Regions from separate parts of the Streptomyces fungicidicus genome, predicted to be linked through region 1. Evidence: riboswitches for the same ligand, from Rfam matches in the RefSeq annotation. Region 1 holds a riboswitch; each other region holds the start of a gene.

Region 1 (4,443 bases):
TCAGACGGTGAGGCCCTTGCCGCGCAGCCAGGCCAGCGGGTCGATGCCCGAGGAGGAGCCGCCGGGGTGCACCTCGAGGTGGAGGTGGGCGCCGGTGACGTTGCCGGTGGCGCCGACGCGGCCGATCACATCGCCGGTGTTGACCTTCTGGCCGACGCTGACGCTGATGGACGACTGGTGGGCGTACCAGATCTCGGTGCCGTCCTCGAGGGTCAGCACGGTCTTGTAGCCGTAGGAGCCGTCCCAGCCGGCGGAGGTGATCGTGCCGGTGTGGACGGCCTTGAGCAGCGTGCCCGTGGGGGCGGCGAAGTCGAGGCCGGTGTGGTAGCCGGAGGACCAGTAGGCGCCGGCCTGGCCGAAGGTGGAGGAGAGGGTGTACGAGGAGGTCGGCACCGCGTACTGCCTGGCCAGCTCGGCGAGGCGCTCGGCCTCGGCCTTCTTCGCGGCTTCCTCCTCCGCCTTCTTCTTGGCGGCGGCGGCCTTGGCCTTGGCTTCCTTCTCCGCCTTGGCGGCGGCGTCGGCGGCCGCCTTCTCGGCGGCGGCGACGGCCTCGGCCTCGGCCTGGGTCTCGGCCTGGTCCTGCTGCTGCTCGACCTGCGCCATGATCCGGGCGCGCAGCGCCTCACCGGCGTCGGCGGTGCCCTGCTCGTTGTCGGCGGTGGTCATGCCGATGCTGCTGAGGGGGGTGGCCGAGCCCTTGGGGGTTTCCTCGTCGGAGAGGAGGGAACCCACGCTGGGAAGGTCCGGGACGGAGATCGAGACCGGGGGCTTGCCGGTCTGGGCGCTGGCCATGCCGCCGGCGCCGACGGCCGCTATGACACCGACGCCCAGCACGGTGGAGCTGCGGGCGAGTCCTCCGCCGCGCTGCTTGGAGACGCGGTGCCGGCCCCGTACGGGGCGGAGCGTCTCCGCGGTGGGGTTCCACTCCTCGAAGGGGCCCTCGTCGGTGCTTGCCGCGCCGTAGGCGAAGGTGTCGCTCGGCTTGAAGGGGGCCTCGGGGGCAGGCGGGTTGGACGCCACGTGGGCGCACTCCTTTCCTTCCTTCGCCTACCGGGTTAGCTGACGGGTTCGGAGCAGGAAGGTCTCCTACGCGCGTATACGTGCCGTGTCGCCACGGCGGTATCCGCGTGATTCACCCCAAGTGGTGGTTCCCCGGTTCCCTTGCGGGATTCGGCGCGTGCGCACGGAGCCGACTTCTGTGACGGCTGGGACGACCGCGCTGCGTTATCGAACGTTAATAGACGCGAGGGCGTGATTCCAAGCTGTTCCCCTTGATCATTAACGAATCCCGGGGGGACTTAAGCGTCACCGACGGTCAAAAACGGGCGAGTTGACCGCACCTCGAACGACATCGAGAAACTGACGGTGTGTCAGTTGTTATGCGCTGCGAGACGCTCCGCTCACGCTGGGTGAGAGTGAAGGGAAAGGGTGGAGGGGGAGGGGAAAACACCGAGGGCCGGAATCCTTATGGATTCCGGCCCTCGGCCTTCAGTAGCGGGGACAGGATTTGAACCTGCGACCTCTGGGTTATGAGCCCAGCGAGCTACCGAGCTGCTCCACCCCGCGTCGGTAGACACCAGTGTACGCCATGCGCGGGACATGCCGCACACCCATTACCGGCGGGCCCGTCTCAGCGGCCGAGCAGATGGCCGTTGGGCGCCTTGGCGCGGTCCTCGTGCTCGGGCAGCACCACGACGGTGGCGCCCCCGGACTCCAGTACGCCGCTGCCGTCGGCGCCCTCGACGAAGGTGTCCGGCTCCCGCCAGGCCGTGACCACCCGCCGCACCCCCGCGTCCAGGATCAGCCGGACGCAGGACGCGGGGCGGGACGCTCGGCGGGCGCACGGCTCCAGGCTGGAGTACACGGTGGCGGTGGCGAGCCGGGGGTCCGTGGGATCGGCCTTGGCGAGCGCCGCCTCCTCCGCGTGCACCACCGGGTCCCCGCCCTCCCGGGAGTGACCGCGCGCCAGCTCCGTGCCGTCGGCGGCCACGACGACCGCGCCCACGCTGAACGCCGTCGCGGACGGCGGGCACAGGGCGGCCAGCTCGCAGGCCAGGGCCAGCCAGTGGTGGTCGGCGGCGGACGGCAGCGGGCCGGTGCCGGGGGCGGTGGGCTCGTAGCGCATCAGGACGACGTCGCCGACCTGGCGGGTCCCGGTCAGCCGCAGCCTGCCGCCCTGGTAGGCGCCGGGGCCGAAGAGGCGGGGGGCCTCCGGGTCGCCCACGAACAGCGGGGCGACGGCGAGCTGCAGTTCGTCGGCGAGGCCCTGGGTGATCAGCTGGGTGTGGATCAGTCCGCCGCCCTCGACCATGAGCCGCCGGACCCCGCGCGCGGCGTGCAGATGCTCCAGCAGCCGCCGCCAGTCCAGTTCGGCGCCGAGCGGGACGACGTCGGCGGCGATCCCCAGGACGCGGGCCCGCTCGGCGCCCTCGTCGGTGGTGTAGAGGACCTTCTCGCCGCCGGTGTGCCAGAACCGGGCCGCCGGGTCCAGCTCTCCCGAGCCGCTGACGGTGACCTTGAGCGGGTACTCGGTCCGGCCCTCGGCCAGGCGGGCGGCGCGCCGCTCGGGCGAGTTGACCAGCAGCCGCGGGTTGTCGGCGCGCAGGGTGCCGGCGCCGACCAGGATGGCGTCCACGGACGCCCGTACCTCGTCGACCCGGTCGAAGTCGGCCGGGCCGGACAGCAGCAGCCGTTCGGGGCCGGTGTCGTCCAGGTAGCCGTCGAGGGAGACGGCGGCGGACAGCAGGACGTAGGGGTGCGGCATCGGTTCCTACTCCGGGTGGGCGGGCTCGGGGGTGCCCAGTCTGGCAACACTCCCGGCGGGCCCGTGCGCCGGTCAGGGTTCGATGAGCCCCACGCGGATGGCGTAGCGGGTGAGTTCGAGGCGGTCCCGGAGGCCGAGCTTGGCCAGCAGGTTGGCGCGGTGCCGCTCCACCGTCTTGGGGCTGATCACCAGGAGGCCCGCGATCTGCTGCGAGGTGTGGCCCTCGGCGACGAGCTTGAGGATCTCCTCCTCGCGGTCGGTGATCGCCTTGGCCGGCAGGGCGCGGCCCTCCCTCGCCAGGTCGAGGTAGTTGTGGATGAGGGCGTTGACGGCGCCGGGATAGAGGAACGGCTCCCCGCGCATGGTGGCGTGGCATGCCTCGACGAGGTCGCGGTCGGCGACGGACTTCAGGACGTAGCCCGAGGCGCCGGCGGCGAGGGCCTCGAAGAAGAACTGCTCGTTGTCGTACATGGTCAGGATGAGGATGCGGGTCTCCGGCAGGGTGCGGGAGAGCTCACGGGCCGCCTGGAGACCGGTCTGGCGGGGCATCGCGATGTCGAGGATGGCCAGGTCGGGGCGGTGCTCACGGGCCTGCTCGAGGGCTTCGGCACCGTCGGCGGCCTCGGCCACGACGGTCAGATCCGGCTCACCGTCGAGGATGAGGCGAACCCCCCGGCGGACCAGCGCGTGGTCGTCGGCGAGCAGGATGCGGGTGGGGGCCGGGTCTGTCATGTTCAGCGTTTCCGGTCGAGGGGCGTCGGTCACGGTGGCGGAGCGTGCGCGGTCTCCCGTGCGGGGACGAGGGCGTGCGCGGGGAAACGGGCGGGGACGGGGACGGTCAGGCGGACCTCGGTACCGCCGCCGGCGGCCCGGTCCACGGTGAGCCGGGCGCCGACGAGCAGGGCGCGTTCGCGCATCCCGCGGATGCCGGCGCCCTCCGGCGCGGCGCCGGTGCCCCGGCCGTCGTCCCGGACGAGGAGTTCGACCCCGCCGGGCGCGCGGCGCAGGGCCAGCTCGGCGCGACGGGCCCCGGCGTGGCGGGCGGTGTTGGTGAGGCCCTCCTGGGCGACCCGGTAGATGACCAGTTCCGTCTCCTGGTCCAGCTCGGGCAGGTCCGCGGCGGGGGAGTGCTGGACGCTCAGGCCGGAGCCGCCGTACTCGTTGGCGAGGGCCTTGAGCGCGCTGGCCAGTCCCAGCTCGTCCAGCACGCCGGGACGCAGTCGGCGGGCGATGCGCCGGATCTCCTCCAGACTGGCCCGGGTGGTCTCCTGCACCTGGCGCAGCTCCTCGCCCAGTCCGGGCGGGGCGTGGTCGGCGGCGCGCTTGAGCTGGAGCAGTACGGCGGTGAGGGACTGGCCGACCTCGTCGTGCAGTTCCCGGGCGACCCGGCGGCGTTCGGCCTCCTGCGCGGACAGGGCGCGGGCGCTGCTCGTGGCGCGCTCGTCCTCCAGCCGGTCCAGCATCGTGTTGTACGTGGTGATCAGCTCGGCGATCTCGCCGCGCCCGCCGACCGCGGGGCGGTCTCCGGGGCGGAGCAGGTCGGTCGTGGTCATCGCCCGGGTCAGCCGTTGCAGCGGGGCGAGGCCGACGCGGAGCAGCAGGGCGTTGGCGACCAGCATGGCGGCCAGCCCCACGGTGAGGACCGCGGCCTCGGTGAGCAGGACCGGCGTGGATACGGT
Region 2 (4,443 bases), 1.1 Mb from region 1:
TAGGGCAGTCCGACGCGGATGAAGATCTCCTCGAAGACACGGGACTGGGCGTTGGTGCGGTAGAAGACCGCGACGTCGCCCGCCTTCGCCTCGCCCGCGTCCGTGAGGCGGTCTATCTCGTCGGCGACGAACTGCGCCTCGTCGTGCTCGGTGTCCGCGACGTACCCGGTGATCCGCGCGCCCGAGCCGGCGTTGGTCCACAGGTTCTTGGGGCGGCGCGACTCGTTGCGCTCGATGACGGCGTTGGCGGCGCTCAGGATGGTCTGGGTGGAGCGGTAGTTCTGCTCCAGCAGGATCGTCGTCGCGTCCGGGTAGTCCTCCTCGAACTGGAGGATGTTGCGGATCGTCGCGCCCCGGAAGGCGTAGATCGACTGGTCGGCGTCGCCCACCACGCACAGCTCGGCGGGCGGCACCTCGGCCTCCGGCGGTACGTCGACGGGGTGCTCCACGGTGCCGACGAGCTCGCGGACCAGGGAGTACTGGGCGTGGTTGGTGTCCTGGTACTCGTCGACCAGGACGTGCCGGAAGCGGCGGCGGTAGTGCTCGGCGACGTCCGGGAAGGCGCGGAGCAGGTTGACCGTCGTCATGATCAGGTCGTCGAAGTCGAGCGCGTTCGCCTCGCGCAGCCGCGACTGGTAGAGCGCGTAGGCCTGGGCGAGGGTCTTCTCGAAACCGTCGGCGGCCTGGGCCGCGAAGTCCTCCTCGTCGATCAGCTCGTTCTTCAGGTTGCTGATCTTGGCGCTGAAGGACTTCGGCGGGAAGCGCTTGGGATCGAGGTCCAGGTCACGGCAGACCAGGGCCATCAGCCGCTTGGAGTCGGCGGCGTCGTAGATCGAGAACGACGACGTGAACCCGAGTCTCTTGCTCTCGCGGCGCAGGATGCGCACACACGCGCTGTGGAACGTCATGACCCACATGGCGTTGGCCCGCGGGCCGACGAGCTGCTCGACGCGCTCCTTCATCTCGCCCGCGGCCTTGTTGGTGAAGGTGATCGCGAGGATCTGGCCCGGGTGCACGTGCCGCTCGGCCAGCAGGTGGGCGATGCGGTGGGTGAGCACCCGGGTCTTGCCGGAGCCGGCGCCGGCCACGATGAGCAGCGGGGAGCCGGAGTGCACGACGGCGGCACGCTGGTTGTCGTTCAGCCCCTCGAGGAGCGCGGCGGCGTCGAGCACCGGGCGCGGGGCGCCGTCCCTGTAGTAGGCGTCCCTTTCCGGCGGCACGTCGAACTTCCCGCCGAACAGGTCGTCCGGAACCTGCTCCGGCACGTGCTCGTCCTCGGGCGGCGGCGGGGGCTCGTCCGCGGGGCCCCGCTGGGCCTGGAGGTCCGCCAGGAAGCTGTCGTCAAAGAGGCTGCTCATCGCTCTCCGAGTCTAGGGTGCCCCACCGACAACCCGGGGCCGCCCCGGAAACATCCCCGGGATTCCGGCGGGCCGGCCGGGGCGGGCACCCTCCAGCACCGCGGCCTCACCCTGAGTGACCGGGAAGATCAGGTCACGAAAATGTATCGGGCATATCACCCATCAACCTTCACAGGGGCCACACGAGTTGGCTACGGTGCGGGCGGGCCGCTCGACCCCCACCGGCGAACGTCGCCGGGCCGCGCGGCCTCCGCCGAGTCCGTCCCTGCCCACCGCGGCAGCCGGAGCCGGGGACCCACCGAGACCTTGGGGTGAATCGGCCCACTCCCTCACGGAGCGGCCGTAGGGCAACCCTTCCGAAGCACCACCCGCCCGAACCCGACAGCTAACCCGGTAGGCGGAGTATGGAAGGAGTCGCCTCCCTTGGCGTCGCACCGCAAGTCGCGCACCCCCGGCCCGCGCGTGGCAGGCATACGGACCCCGGTCCTCGCCACGGCCGCGCTGACCTCCGTGGCCCTGTTGTCCCAGACGGCCAACGCCGCCCCCACGGACGACGACAGGCCGAGCCTGGAGGAGGTCGAGAAGAAGGTCGGCGACCTCTACCGGCAGGCCGAGTCGGCGACCGAGAAGTACAACGCGGCCAAGGAGAAGACCGCGAAGCAGCGCAAGCAGGTGGACACGCTCCTCGACGACGTGGCCAAGCGCACGCAGAAGCTCAACGAGGCGCGGGAGGAACTGGGCTCCTTCGCGGCCGCCCAGTACCGGACCGGCGCCGGCATCCCCGACACCGCGACCTTCCTCCTCGCGGACACGCCCCAGGACATCTTCGACCAGAGCCAGCTGATGGACCGGATGACCGGCCGCCAGAAGGTCGCGGTCGACGACTACGTCACCCAGCAGTCCGAGACGATGAAGAAGCGCCAGGAGGCCACCGAGAGCCTCGAGACGCTCACCGAGTCCCAGGGCGACCTGAAGACGGCCAAGGCCACCGTCCAGAAGAAGCTCGGCGACGCGCGTGAGCTGATGGCGAAGCTGACCGCCGAGGAGAAGGCGCGGCTCGCGGCGATCGAGAAGAAGAAGCAGCAGGAGGCCGCCCGCAAGGCCGCCGAGCTGGCACGCCAGCAGGCGGAGCGGCAGAAGGCGCAGGAGGAGGCCGCTCAGCAGGAGAGCGGCACCTCGGGCTCGTCGGAGTCCTCCGGCTCGGGCACCTCACCGTCGACGTCGACGGACTCCTCGTACGCCGCCAAGGCCGAGAAGGCGATCGCCTTCGCCCGCGCGCAGATCGGCAAGCCGTACGTCTGGGGCGCCACCGGCCCCGGCTCCTACGACTGCTCCGGCCTCACCCAGGCCGCCTGGAAGGCCGCCGGCGTCACCCTGCCGCGCACCACCTACGACCAGGTCGACGCCGGCACGACGGTCCCCGTCTCCCAGGCCCAGCCCGGCGACCTGGTCTTCTTCTACGACGACATCACCCATGTGGGCATCTACATCGGCAACGGCATGATGATCCACGCCCCGAAGCCCGGCGCGTACGTCCGCGAGGAGTCGGTCTACTACGACGGGGAGTCCTCGATCCACAGCATCGTGCGCCCGGCCTGATCAGCGCCGGGCGGCGCTCACGTCCAGAGCACCGCGATGAAGACGTTCACCGTGGTCAGCAGTCCGACCAGGCCGAACAGGCGCTTGTCCACCGTCTCCTCGTCGCGCTTCACATAGACCAGGCCGAGGATCACGATCAGCAGGGCCAGCTTCACGCCGATCTTGATGTTGTCGACGGAGTAGTCCTGGGCCTGGTTGAGGCCGACCAGGACCACTCCGGTGACCAGCATCGTCAGGGCGCCGTGCAGCATCGCGGGGACGAAGCGGGCGGTGCCCTTCCCCATCGCCTTCATCTGGGTGAGGAAGCCGCCGAGGAGCGAGGCGATGCCGATGATGTGCAGACCGACGAAGAGGTGGATGAGTACGTCCATGGGGCCGGAGCCTAGCCAGCGGCCCCGCCCCCTCCGACACCGGCCCGGTCAGACCAGTCGCCGCGCCGTCGCCCAGCGGGTCAGCTCGTGGCGGTTGGACAGCTGGAGCTTGCGCAGCACCGCCGAGACGTGCGACTCGACCGTCTTCACCGAGATGAACAGCTGCTTGGCGATCTCCTTGTACGCGTAGCCGCGGGCGATCAGCCGCAGCACCTCCCGCTCGCGCTGGGTGAGACGGTCGAGGTCCTCGTCGACCGGCGGGGCGTCGGTCGACGCGAAGGCGTCGAGGACGAAGCCGGCCAGCCGCGGCGAGAAGACGGCGTCCCCCTCCTGCACCCGGAAGATCGAGTCGACCAGATCGGTCCCGGTGATCGTCTTGGTCACATAGCCCCGGGCGCCGCCCCGGATCACGCCGATCACGTCCTCCGCCGCGTCCGACACGGACAGGGCGAGGAAACGGACCGGCCGCTCGGCGTCGCTCATCAACGGGGCGCAGCGGCGCAGCACTTCGACACCGCCGCCACCGGGCAGGTGGACGTCCAGCAGGACCACCTCGGGCCGGGTCGCGGTGATGACGGTGACGGCCTGGTCGACGTCGGCGGCCTCACCCACCACCTCGACGCCCGTCTGGCCGGTCTGGCCTATCTCGGCCTGGACGCCCGTGCGGAACATGCGGTGGTCGTCCACGAGGACGACTCGCACATGACGCCCGGCGGCGCTCCCCGCCGGCTCCGTTCCGTTCGCCTCGGTCGGCTCGCTCATGACGTCTTCTCCGCCCTCTCCATCTCCAGCTCGACCTCCGTGCCGCCGTCCGGCACCGCGCGCAGCCGCGCCGTGCCGCCGTTGCGCTCCATGCGGCCGATGATCGATTCCCTGACGCCCATGCGGTCGGCGGGTATCGAGTCCAGATCGAAGCCGGGGCCCCGGTCACGGACGGACACGAAGACCTTCTTCCCCTCGACTTCGGCGTAGACCTGCACCGCGCCTCCCTCGCCACCGTACTTGGCGGCGTTGACCATCGCTTCGCGTCCGGCCTGCATCTGCGCGCTTATTCTCTCGTCGAGCGGGCAGTCGCCGACGACCACGACCTCTATGGGGACGCCGTGCTTGTCCTC
Region 3 (4,443 bases), 470 kb from region 1:
CCCGTCCTCGTCGTGCTGGCGGCGGCGGACCGGGACCCGGAGCGGTTCGCCGACCCGGACCTGCTCGACCTCGGCCGGCGCGACAACCAGCACCTGGGGTACGGCCACGGCATCCACTACTGCCTGGGCGCCCCGCTGGCCCGGCTGGAGGGCCAGACCGCGCTCGCCACCCTGCTGACCCGCCTCCCGGACCTGCGGCTCGCCGCGGATCCCGCCGAGCTCCGCTGGCGCGGCGGGCTCATCATGCGCGGACTGCGCACGCTGCCCGTGGAGTTCACCCCGCCGCGGACGTGACGGACCGGGCGGCCGTCCGCCCTGCCCGCCAACGGACCAGCGCAAACATGACACGCCCTCATGTCTGTGATCTTCACGTGATCTGCGCGGCATGAACTTGTGACAAGTGATCGACTGCCGATACGTTCACCCATCAAGTGTGGTGGCTCGTACTCCGACTCGCCGCACCGTCATTGCTGTCTCGCGAAAGGTCTCCGCATGCTCTCCGGGAACGGTCGGCACCGTCGCCCCCGCCAGGCTCCGGCTCTCCTCGTCGCGGCCGGAGTGACCGGCTCCGCCATCGCGATCCCCCTCCTCGGGGCAGGCAGCGCGAGCGCGGCCGACGGCGCCACCTGGGACCGGGTCGCCGAGTGCGAGAGCGGCGGCTCCTGGAGCCAGAACACCGGCAACGGTTACTACGGCGGACTGCAGTTGACCCAGGACGACTGGGAGAACTACGGCGGCCTGGACTTCGCGCCCAGCGCCGACCAGGCCAGCCGCGGCCAGCAGATAGCCGTGGCCGAGAAGATCCTCGCCGACCAGGGGGTCGGCGCGTGGCGCACCTGCGGGCTGCTCTCGGGCCTGGAGCAGGGCTCGGCATCGGCCGACATCGACACCGGCGTGTCGGAGGACTCGACGAAGAGTGGGTCCGGCTCATCCGATTCCTCCGACTCATCCAGATCGTCCGACTCCAGCGAATCCTCCCCTTCCTCCGGTTCGTCCGATGACGAGAGCGTCGCCGGCGATTCGGCCAAGTCCGACAAGTCAAGCGATTCCGGCAAGGATTCGGACACCGCCTCCGACGGGGGATCCGGCGCCTCCCCCTCCGCCTCGAACGCGCCGAAGAGTGACGAGTCGGACAAGTCGGGGCAGAGTACCGGTTCTTCGGGGGCCGTCGACGGTGAGGACACGGGCAACGGCCGTCATCGCGGCGTGAGCGCCGAGGAGGGTGACGGCGGGGACCGTGCGCCGGGATCGTCCGGACGGCATGCCTCCCGCGGCGCGGACGCCTCGCGCGACGCCGCCGACGGCTCGTACACCGTGCGCACCGGCGACAGCCTCTCGTTCATCGCCGACTCCCTTGAGCTCAAGGGCGGATGGCGCTCGCTCTACGCCGTGAACGAGCAGGTCGTCGGCGTCGACCCGGACCTCATCCTGCCCGGTCAGGAGCTTGAGGTCGGGGTCGAACCGGGCGAAAAGTGACGCCCGAAAGGGCCTGACGGCGGCGGCAGTTGGCGTCATGGTTCGCGCTGAATGTCCGGTTTAAAGACTGTGAGATATAGGTCTCAGAAGCCCTGATCGTCTTTGATATTCCGCGGATCGCGTGTCTACGGTCGTGACCGCTCGCCATCGCGGGCCCCGGCTGCCGCCACGCCGAATCCTGCCAGTGGCAGCACGGGAACAGTCGTCGCGTAATGCGCCGTAGGCAGGAGCGGGGGACCCAAGGTAAGCGCCGAGTCCGGGCAGTTGACGCCGGATCCGGCTTGGGGTGAAGCCGTGTCCCGGGAGGGGCGCGGCCGGGCAACTCAACCGGCCCGAACCCGACAGCTCACCTCGCAGGCGTCGGTGAGGGGATCCCAGCATGCTGTTTTCCACCAAGGGCAAGCACCGTCGTCCGTCCAAGGCCACCCGCGCGCTCGCCGTGGCCGGCGTCGCCTCCGCCGCCGTCGCCGCCCCGCTGATGGCGGCCGGCAACGCCTCCGCCGCCACCGCCTCCGAGTGGGACGCCGTCGCCCAGTGCGAGTCCGGCGGCAACTGGTCCATCAACACCGGCAACGGCTACTACGGCGGTCTGCAGTTCTCGGCCTCCACCTGGGCCGCGTACGGCGGCACCCAGTACGCCGCCTCCGCCGACCAGGCCAGCAAGGCCCAGCAGATCGAGATAGCCGAGAAGGTCCTCGCGGGCCAGGGCAAGGGCGCCTGGCCGGTCTGCGGCACCGGCCTGTCCGGCGCGGCCTACAGCGGCTCCTCCTCCAACGGCTCCGGCTCCTCGCAGGGCTCCGGCTCCACCGAGACCCGTGAGACCGAGCAGAAGGCCTCCCGCTCCGCCGAGCGCCCGGCCGCCGAGAAGCAGGCCGAGCCGAAGGCCGAGCAGAAGACCGTCACCACCCCGACCGGCAAGAAGGTCGAGAAGGGCGACGGCGAGTACAAGGTCCTCAAGGGCGACACCCTGAGCTCGATCGCCAAGGAGCACGACGTCAAGGGCGGCTGGGCCAAGCTCTTCGAGCTGAACGACGACATCGTCGACGACGCCGACCTCATCTTCCCGGGCCAGCAGCTGCACCTGAAGTAAGCGGCAGCGGTCCCCCTGCTCCCCGCCCCGGTGCGTCTTCCCCCGTACGCACCGGGGCGGGGTTCTCATGTCGGGACCGGACCGGGTTCCGCGCGGGTTTCCCGAAAACTGCTTTGTTCCGTCCGGAAACAATTTACTCTCGGTTCTGTCCACGGGGCGGGTGGCCGGATGGCCGATCGCCCGGAGCCGGTTAGGCTCGGTCTCGCAGGACCCGCCGTGGCCCTGCTCACCCGCGTCACATCCATGAAGGAGATGCTCGTGCCGTCCATCGACGTCGTCGTAGCCCGGGAAATCCTGGACTCCCGAGGCAACCCCACGGTCGAGGTCGAGGTCGGCCTCGACGACGGCAGCACGGGTCGTGCCGCCGTCCCGTCCGGCGCCTCCACCGGTGCCTTCGAGGCCATCGAACTCCGTGACGGCGATGCCAACCGTTACCTGGGCAAGGGTGTCGAGAAGGCCGTCCTGGCCGTCATCGAGCAGATCGGCCCGGAGCTCGTCGGCTACGACGCCACCGAGCAGCGCCTGATCGACCAGGCGATGTTCGACCTGGACGCCACCGACAACAAGGGCTCCCTCGGCGCCAACGCCATCCTCGGCGTCTCGCTCGCCGTCGCCCACGCCGCCTCCGAGGCCAGCGACCTCCCGCTCTTCCGCTACCTGGGCGGCCCGAACGCGCACCTGCTGCCGGTGCCGATGATGAACATCCTGAACGGCGGCTCGCACGCCGACTCCAACGTGGACATCCAGGAGTTCATGATCGCGCCGATCGGCGCGGAGTCCTTCTCCGAGGCGCTGCGCTGGGGCACCGAGGTCTACCACACCCTCAAGAAGGTCCTGAAGAGCAAGGGCCTGGCCACCGGCCTCGGCGACGAGGGCGGCTTCGCCCCGAACCTCGGCTCCAACCGCGAGGCCCTCGACCTCATCCTCGAGGCCGTCAAGGAGGCCGGCTACACCCCCGGCGAGCAGATCGCCCTGGCCCTCGACGTGGCCGCGTCCGAGTTCTACAAGGACGGCGTCTACACCTTCGAGGGCAAGGAGCGCTCGGCGGCCGAGATGACCGAGTACTACGCCGAGCTCGTCGAGGCGTACCCGCTGGTCTCCATCGAGGACCCGCTGTTCGAGGACGACTGGGAGGGCTGGAAGACCATCACCGCCAAGCTCGGTGACAAGGTCCAGCTCGTCGGCGACGACCTGTTCGTCACCAACCCCGAGCGCCTCGCCCGCGGCATCGACGAGGGCGCCGCCAACGCCCTGCTGGTCAAGGTCAACCAGATCGGCTCGCTGACCGAGACCCTGGACGCCGTCGAGCTGGCCCAGCGCAACGGCTTCAAGTGCATGATGTCGCACCGCTCCGGCGAGACCGAGGACGTCACCATCGCCGACCTCGCCGTCGCCACCAACTGCGGCCAGATCAAGACCGGCGCCCCGGCCCGCTCCGAGCGCGTCGCCAAGTACAACCAGCTGCTGCGCATCGAGGAGATCCTCGACGACGCCGCGGTGTACGCCGGCCGCAGCGCCTTCCCGCGGTTCAAGGGCTGACCTGCCCCGTAGAGGCGGCGTCGTACGTACGTCCCCGTACCCGGTCCCGTACCGTGTGCGGGGACGTACGCGCGTAAGCAGGTGAACCGGAGGCGGAACATGGCGGTCAAGGACCGGGACCGTTTCTCCACCGCGACCAGGATCCGGCTGATCGGTGAGCAGACCGCCGCCCGGGTCTACCGTTCGCAGACCAAACGCCAGGCACGCCGCTCCCGGCTGACCGGACGGGCGGCGCTGCTCGCCCTGGTGGTCTGCTCCCTGATCGTGGCCCTCGCCTACCCCATGCGGCAGTACGTCTCCCAGCGCGCGGACATCGCCGACCTCCAGCAGGAGCAGGC
Region 4 (4,443 bases), 2.5 Mb from region 1:
GGCGAACTGGCGGACTTCTGCGGCTTCGAGGCGGCCCTGGTCTTCTCCTCCGGGTACGCGGCCAACCTCGCCGCCGTCACCGCGCTGGCCCCGCACGGCTCCCTGATCGTCTCCGACGCGGGCAACCACGCCTCGCTGATCGACGGCTGCCGGCTGGCCCGCGGGACGACGCAGGTCGCGGCGCACGCCGACCCGGACGCCGTGCGCAAGGCGCTGGGCGGGCACGAGGGGCCCGCGGTCGCGGTCTCCGACACGGTGTTCTCGGTGGACGGCGACGCCGCCCCGCTCACCGGGCTCGCGGAGGCGTGCCGGGAGCACGGCGCGGGTCTGGTGCTCGACGACGCGCACGGCCTCGGCGTGCTCGGCGACGGCGGGCGCGGGGCGCCGCACGCGGCGGGACTGGCGGGCGCCGACGACGTCGTCGTGACGGTGACGCTGTCCAAGTCGCTCGGCGGCCAGGGCGGAGCGGTGCTCGGGCCCTCCCGGGTGATCGGCCACCTGGTCAACGCGGCCCGGACGTTCATCTTCGACACGGGACTCGCCCCCGCGGCGGCCGGCGCGGCGCTGGCGGCGCTCCGGCTGCTGCGCCGCGAACCGGCCCGCGCGGCGCGGGCCGGTGAGGTCGCGCGGGAACTGCACACCCGGCTGACGGCCGCGGGCCTGGAAGCGGTGCGTCCGGACGCCGCGGTCGTCTCCGTGCGTGCTCCTTCCCCGGAGCAGGCCGTGCGTTGGGCGGCCGACTGCCGGGCGGCCGGCCTGTCCGTGGGCTGTTTCCGTCCTCCTTCCGTGCCCGACGGCGTGTCACGGCTCAGGCTGACCGCCCGCGCGGACCTGTCCGGGGCGGAGATCGAACGCGCTGTACGGGTGATCGGCGAGACGCGGCCATGAGTCGGCGGGGCACGGCCGTGTGTCGCTCGACGACGGGGTGATCGGTCGGGTGGGCGATCCGGGGTCCGCTCAGCGGACCCCGTTCAGGAACTCCGTCCAGCTGCCCGGTGAGAAGAGCAGCGCGGGCCCGTCCGGGGCCTTGGAGTCGCGCACGGCGAGCAGTCCGGCCAGGGCTCCGGTGGTCGGCCGGGCCGTCTCCACACAGTTGTTCGCCCCCGTGCTGTAGCTGCTGCGCAGCCACCGGGCATCGCGCAGTGCGGGGCTGGAAGGGATGGTCCGAGGCGGTGCGGGCATCGTGCCTCCTTACACGCCGGCTGCGGCACCGGCGATGAAATCCAACGAGTCCTCGGGCGAAAGGGCGTGGATCGAAAGGGCGTTGAAGGCCTCCGAGTAGGCCCGGAGGTCTTCTTTCCGCTCGAGGTGGAGGCTACTCGTCAAGTGGTCGAGAACAACCACATCCAGATCAGAAGTGCGCGAAAATGAAAAGATTACGAAAGGACCTGTCACGCCGATATGCGCACCGGCGGTGAAGGGCAGGACCTGCAGGCGCACCTGGGGCAGCCGGGCCGCCTCGACCAGCCGGTTCAGCTGCCGGGACATCACACCGGGACCGCCGACCTCCCGGCGCAGCACCGCCTCGTCCAGGACCGCGCTCAGCTCCAGCGGCGGCTCCGCCCGCAGCACGTCCTGCCGGGCAAGCCGCACCTCCACCAGCGCGTCCAGCCGTTCCTCCGACGCGCCCTCCAGCGCCGCCTCCGTCACCGCGCGGGCGTACTCCGGCGTCTGCAGCAGTCCGGGAATCACCGTGGTCTCCAGGGTGCGCATCGCGCTGGCCTGCGACTCCAGGCTGATGAAGTCCCGGTAGGTGGGCGGCAGTACGCCCCGGTAGGCGTGCCACCAGTGGTGCCGGCCGCCGTCGTCACCGGAGCCCGAGAGGACCAGCAGCAACTGCCGCAGCTGCGGATCGCCGACACCGTAGACGTCGAGCAGCAGCCGCACGTCGGCCGGTTTCACCCCGCTCGTGCCCGTCTCGATCCGGCTCACCTTCGACTGGTGCCAGCCCGCCAGCCGGGCCGCCTCACCACTGGTGAGGTTGGCCGAGGTGCGCAGCGCGCGCAATTCGGCGCCCAGCTTCCGGCGGCGCACCGCGGGACCGTTCTGCATGGGCTTCTCCTTACTCCTTCCGAGCCGCCCGGATACGCTCTCCCGTCGCAGAGTTCACCGCTTCGGGCGACAGATATATGCATATCTTGGTGGATCGCCGCCCAGCGCCGTGCGGTGATGGCAGTCTGACGACGAACCACCAGTGCGGGACCGTACTCGAACCAGCCGCCCCGTGCCGGACCGCGGTTCCGTGGGAAAGGGACGACGTCGCCATGGCAGACCATCTGGAAGCATCCGTCACTCTGCCGAGCGATCCCGGCTCGGTCTCCGCCGCCCGTGCGCATGTGGTGGGCACGCTGGAGGAATGGGGGATGCCGGCGGACGCGGAACTGTGCGACACCGTCCGGCTGATCGTCTCCGAGCTCGCCACCAACGCGGTGCAGCACACGTTCGGGCAGTCCCCCACGTTCACGGTGGACATCGTCCTGATCCGTGACGAGCGGGTGCACATCGGGGTGACGGACAGCCACCCGGGGTTCCCCAAGCGGCTGCCCGCGGCGGTTCAGCAGGACAACGGCCGCGGGCTGGTCATCATTCGCTGGCTGACCGCGGAGTGCGGCGGCAGGCTGAGGATCCGCCCCACGCGTGAGGGTGGCAAGACGGTCTCGGTGGAGCTCCCGTGGGCCGCCCAGGCCGTCCAGACCGCCCAGGCCGCCGAGACGGTCACGGCGGCGGGCCGGCGGGAGCAGTAGGCGCCCTCTCGTCCACGGACGTCGGGACGGCGGGCCCCTCGGTGCCGCCGCCCCCGCGGATCACCTCACCCGGCCGTACGAGACGCTGCGGGTCCAGATCTTCTGCAGGCGCACCACGTCCCCGGTCTTCGGGGCGTGCCAGATCTTGCCCTTACCCGCGTAGATGCCGACGTGGTAGACGTAGCCGCCCGAGTGGAAGAACACCAGGTCTCCCGCCTTGCGACTCTTGGCGGAGACATGGCGTGTGTGGTTGTACTGCTGGTCGGCGGTGCGCGGCAGCTTCTTGCCCGCCTTCTTGAACGAGTACAGCGTCAGACCGGAGCAGTCGAACCTGTTCGGCCCTATGGCGCCCCACTGGTAGGGGGAGCCCTTCTTGGAAGCGGCGATGTGCAGCGCCTTGGTGGCCAGGCCCGCGGCCGCGGCCTCCGAGGCGGCTCCCGGGACCGCGATGGTGCCGCCCACGGCGGCCAGGGTGAGGGCCGAGGCCGTGCCGGCCCGGGCCATGAGAGACGGGACACGATTGAGCGCAGTCATGCGCAACCCTTCGTCAGCCGCCTGTGAAGGATGACCTGTCGGATTCGGGCTGGCGAAGTGGCCCGGCCGCACGAGTGCGGCTTCACCCCAAGGACTGCTCGGAACTGACGCTCCGGCGGCCCGTCGTGCTTGGGTCCTCCACTCCTGCCGATCCACTCCTGTCGACCCGTCATCCGGGCGGCGGCAGGACTCGGCGTCCGCCCGGATCGCCCCGCCGCGGCGGCGGGGTCTTGTCGTCAGTCAGGGATCTTGGCTCATGGCGCGATCGAAAACCCAACGGAACGGGTGGTTTGTGTTGTTACTCACCACTCATCCGTTCGGGTGGACACCCCACTGTTCGGGGAGTCGGCCGACACCCGGCGGAGTCGCGGACCAGCGGTGGAACGACTCATTCCGGCATTCGGGTGCGCAGGGTGAGCAACTTCGGCGCCCCGAAAACAGCAGGTTCGTCTACGCCGGATGGTGGTAAGCCGTTTGGTCCGTTTCAACCCCGGCCGGGGCGCACCGCCGACCGGGGTCGTCGTGCCGGGTGCGCGCGGGTCAACTGCCGGACTCGGGCGGCAGGGTGACCCGGGCCGTGCGCCGTTCGCCGTCCAGCACCCGCAGGGCCCGGGCCAGCGTGGCGGAGTGCAGCTCGCTCTCGCCGCGCCCGTGCATCAGGGTCAGCGCGTCGCGCAGCGCGATCGCCTTGCCGACCAGCGCCTGGGCGGCACGCAGCCCGCGGTAGGTGTCGCCGCCGAGGGCGGGATTGACCCGGCCGAGCAGGTCGACGGCCTCGAGGTAACGGTCGATCAGCTCGGCCTCCGCGCGGGTCAGCGCGGGCAGCGGAGGCAACTCGGGGGGCAGCACCGGCGGCTCACCTCGCGCCTGAGGCGGGCGAGAGGCTCCTGCGGTGGGGCACGACGCGGTCCGCCAGGCCGTACTCGACCGCCGCCCCGGCGTCGAGGACCGTGTCCCGCTCGATGTCCGCCCGGACCTGTTCCGCGGTGCGGCCGGTGTGGCGGACCAGCATCTCCTCCATCCGGGCCCGGATGCGGTTCAGCTCCTCGGCCTGGATCGCCAGGTCGCTCGTCTGTCCCTCGACGGGCTCCAGGAGGACGGGCTGACGGAGCACGAGGCGGGAGCCGGGCAGTACGAGCCGCTTGCCCGGGGCGCCGGCGGCCAG

The links. A riboswitch is a leader RNA that binds a small molecule or an ion and turns the genes downstream of it on or off. The one in region 1 is predicted to bind cyclic di-AMP.
Region 2: it holds a riboswitch for cyclic di-AMP, as region 1 does, so the genes downstream of both, CNQ36_RS21705 (C40 family peptidase) here and CNQ36_RS16470 (M23 family metallopeptidase) in region 1, are expected to answer to the same signal.
Region 3: it holds a riboswitch for cyclic di-AMP, as region 1 does, so the genes downstream of both, CNQ36_RS14215 (LysM peptidoglycan-binding domain-containing protein) here and CNQ36_RS16470 (M23 family metallopeptidase) in region 1, are expected to answer to the same signal.
Region 4: it holds a riboswitch for cyclic di-AMP, as region 1 does, so the genes downstream of both, CNQ36_RS04875 (C40 family peptidase) here and CNQ36_RS16470 (M23 family metallopeptidase) in region 1, are expected to answer to the same signal.

Annotation. Positions count from the first base shown of each region.
Region 1 covers NZ_CP023407.1:3,637,862-3,642,304, forward strand. The annotation lists gene CNQ36_RS16470 (M23 family metallopeptidase) at 1-1,020, opposite strand; cyclic di-AMP (ydaO/yuaA leader) riboswitch at 1,030-1,186, opposite strand; tRNA gene CNQ36_RS16475 (tRNA-Met) at 1,493-1,566, opposite strand; gene CNQ36_RS16480 (dihydrofolate reductase family protein) at 1,631-2,764, opposite strand; gene CNQ36_RS16485 (response regulator transcription factor) at 2,837-3,496, opposite strand; gene CNQ36_RS16490 (sensor histidine kinase) at 3,526-4,443, opposite strand, start outside.
Region 2 covers NZ_CP023407.1:4,708,566-4,713,008, reverse strand. The annotation lists gene pcrA (DNA helicase PcrA) at 1-1,358, opposite strand, end outside; cyclic di-AMP (ydaO/yuaA leader) riboswitch at 1,615-1,773, shown strand; gene CNQ36_RS21705 (C40 family peptidase) at 1,782-2,957, shown strand; gene CNQ36_RS21700 (hypothetical protein) at 2,975-3,328, opposite strand; gene CNQ36_RS21695 (LuxR C-terminal-related transcriptional regulator) at 3,377-4,090, opposite strand; gene CNQ36_RS21690 (ATP-binding protein) at 4,087-4,443, opposite strand, start outside.
Region 3 covers NZ_CP023407.1:3,168,171-3,172,613, reverse strand. The annotation lists gene CNQ36_RS14225 (cytochrome P450 family protein) at 1-294, shown strand, start outside; gene CNQ36_RS14220 (LysM peptidoglycan-binding domain-containing protein) at 493-1,476, shown strand; cyclic di-AMP (ydaO/yuaA leader) riboswitch at 1,682-1,851, shown strand; gene CNQ36_RS14215 (LysM peptidoglycan-binding domain-containing protein) at 1,856-2,566, shown strand; gene eno (phosphopyruvate hydratase) at 2,825-4,105, shown strand; gene CNQ36_RS14205 (FtsB family cell division protein) at 4,205-4,443, shown strand, end outside.
Region 4 covers NZ_CP023407.1:1,102,296-1,106,738, reverse strand. The annotation lists gene CNQ36_RS04895 (8-amino-7-oxononanoate synthase) at 1-888, shown strand, start outside; gene CNQ36_RS04890 (DUF397 domain-containing protein) at 958-1,182, opposite strand; gene CNQ36_RS04885 (helix-turn-helix domain-containing protein) at 1,192-2,052, opposite strand; gene CNQ36_RS04880 (ATP-binding protein) at 2,265-2,744, shown strand; gene CNQ36_RS04875 (C40 family peptidase) at 2,805-3,278, opposite strand; cyclic di-AMP (ydaO/yuaA leader) riboswitch at 3,282-3,471, opposite strand; gene CNQ36_RS04870 (hypothetical protein) at 3,819-4,127, opposite strand; gene CNQ36_RS04865 (ATP-dependent Clp protease proteolytic subunit) at 4,135-4,443, opposite strand, start outside.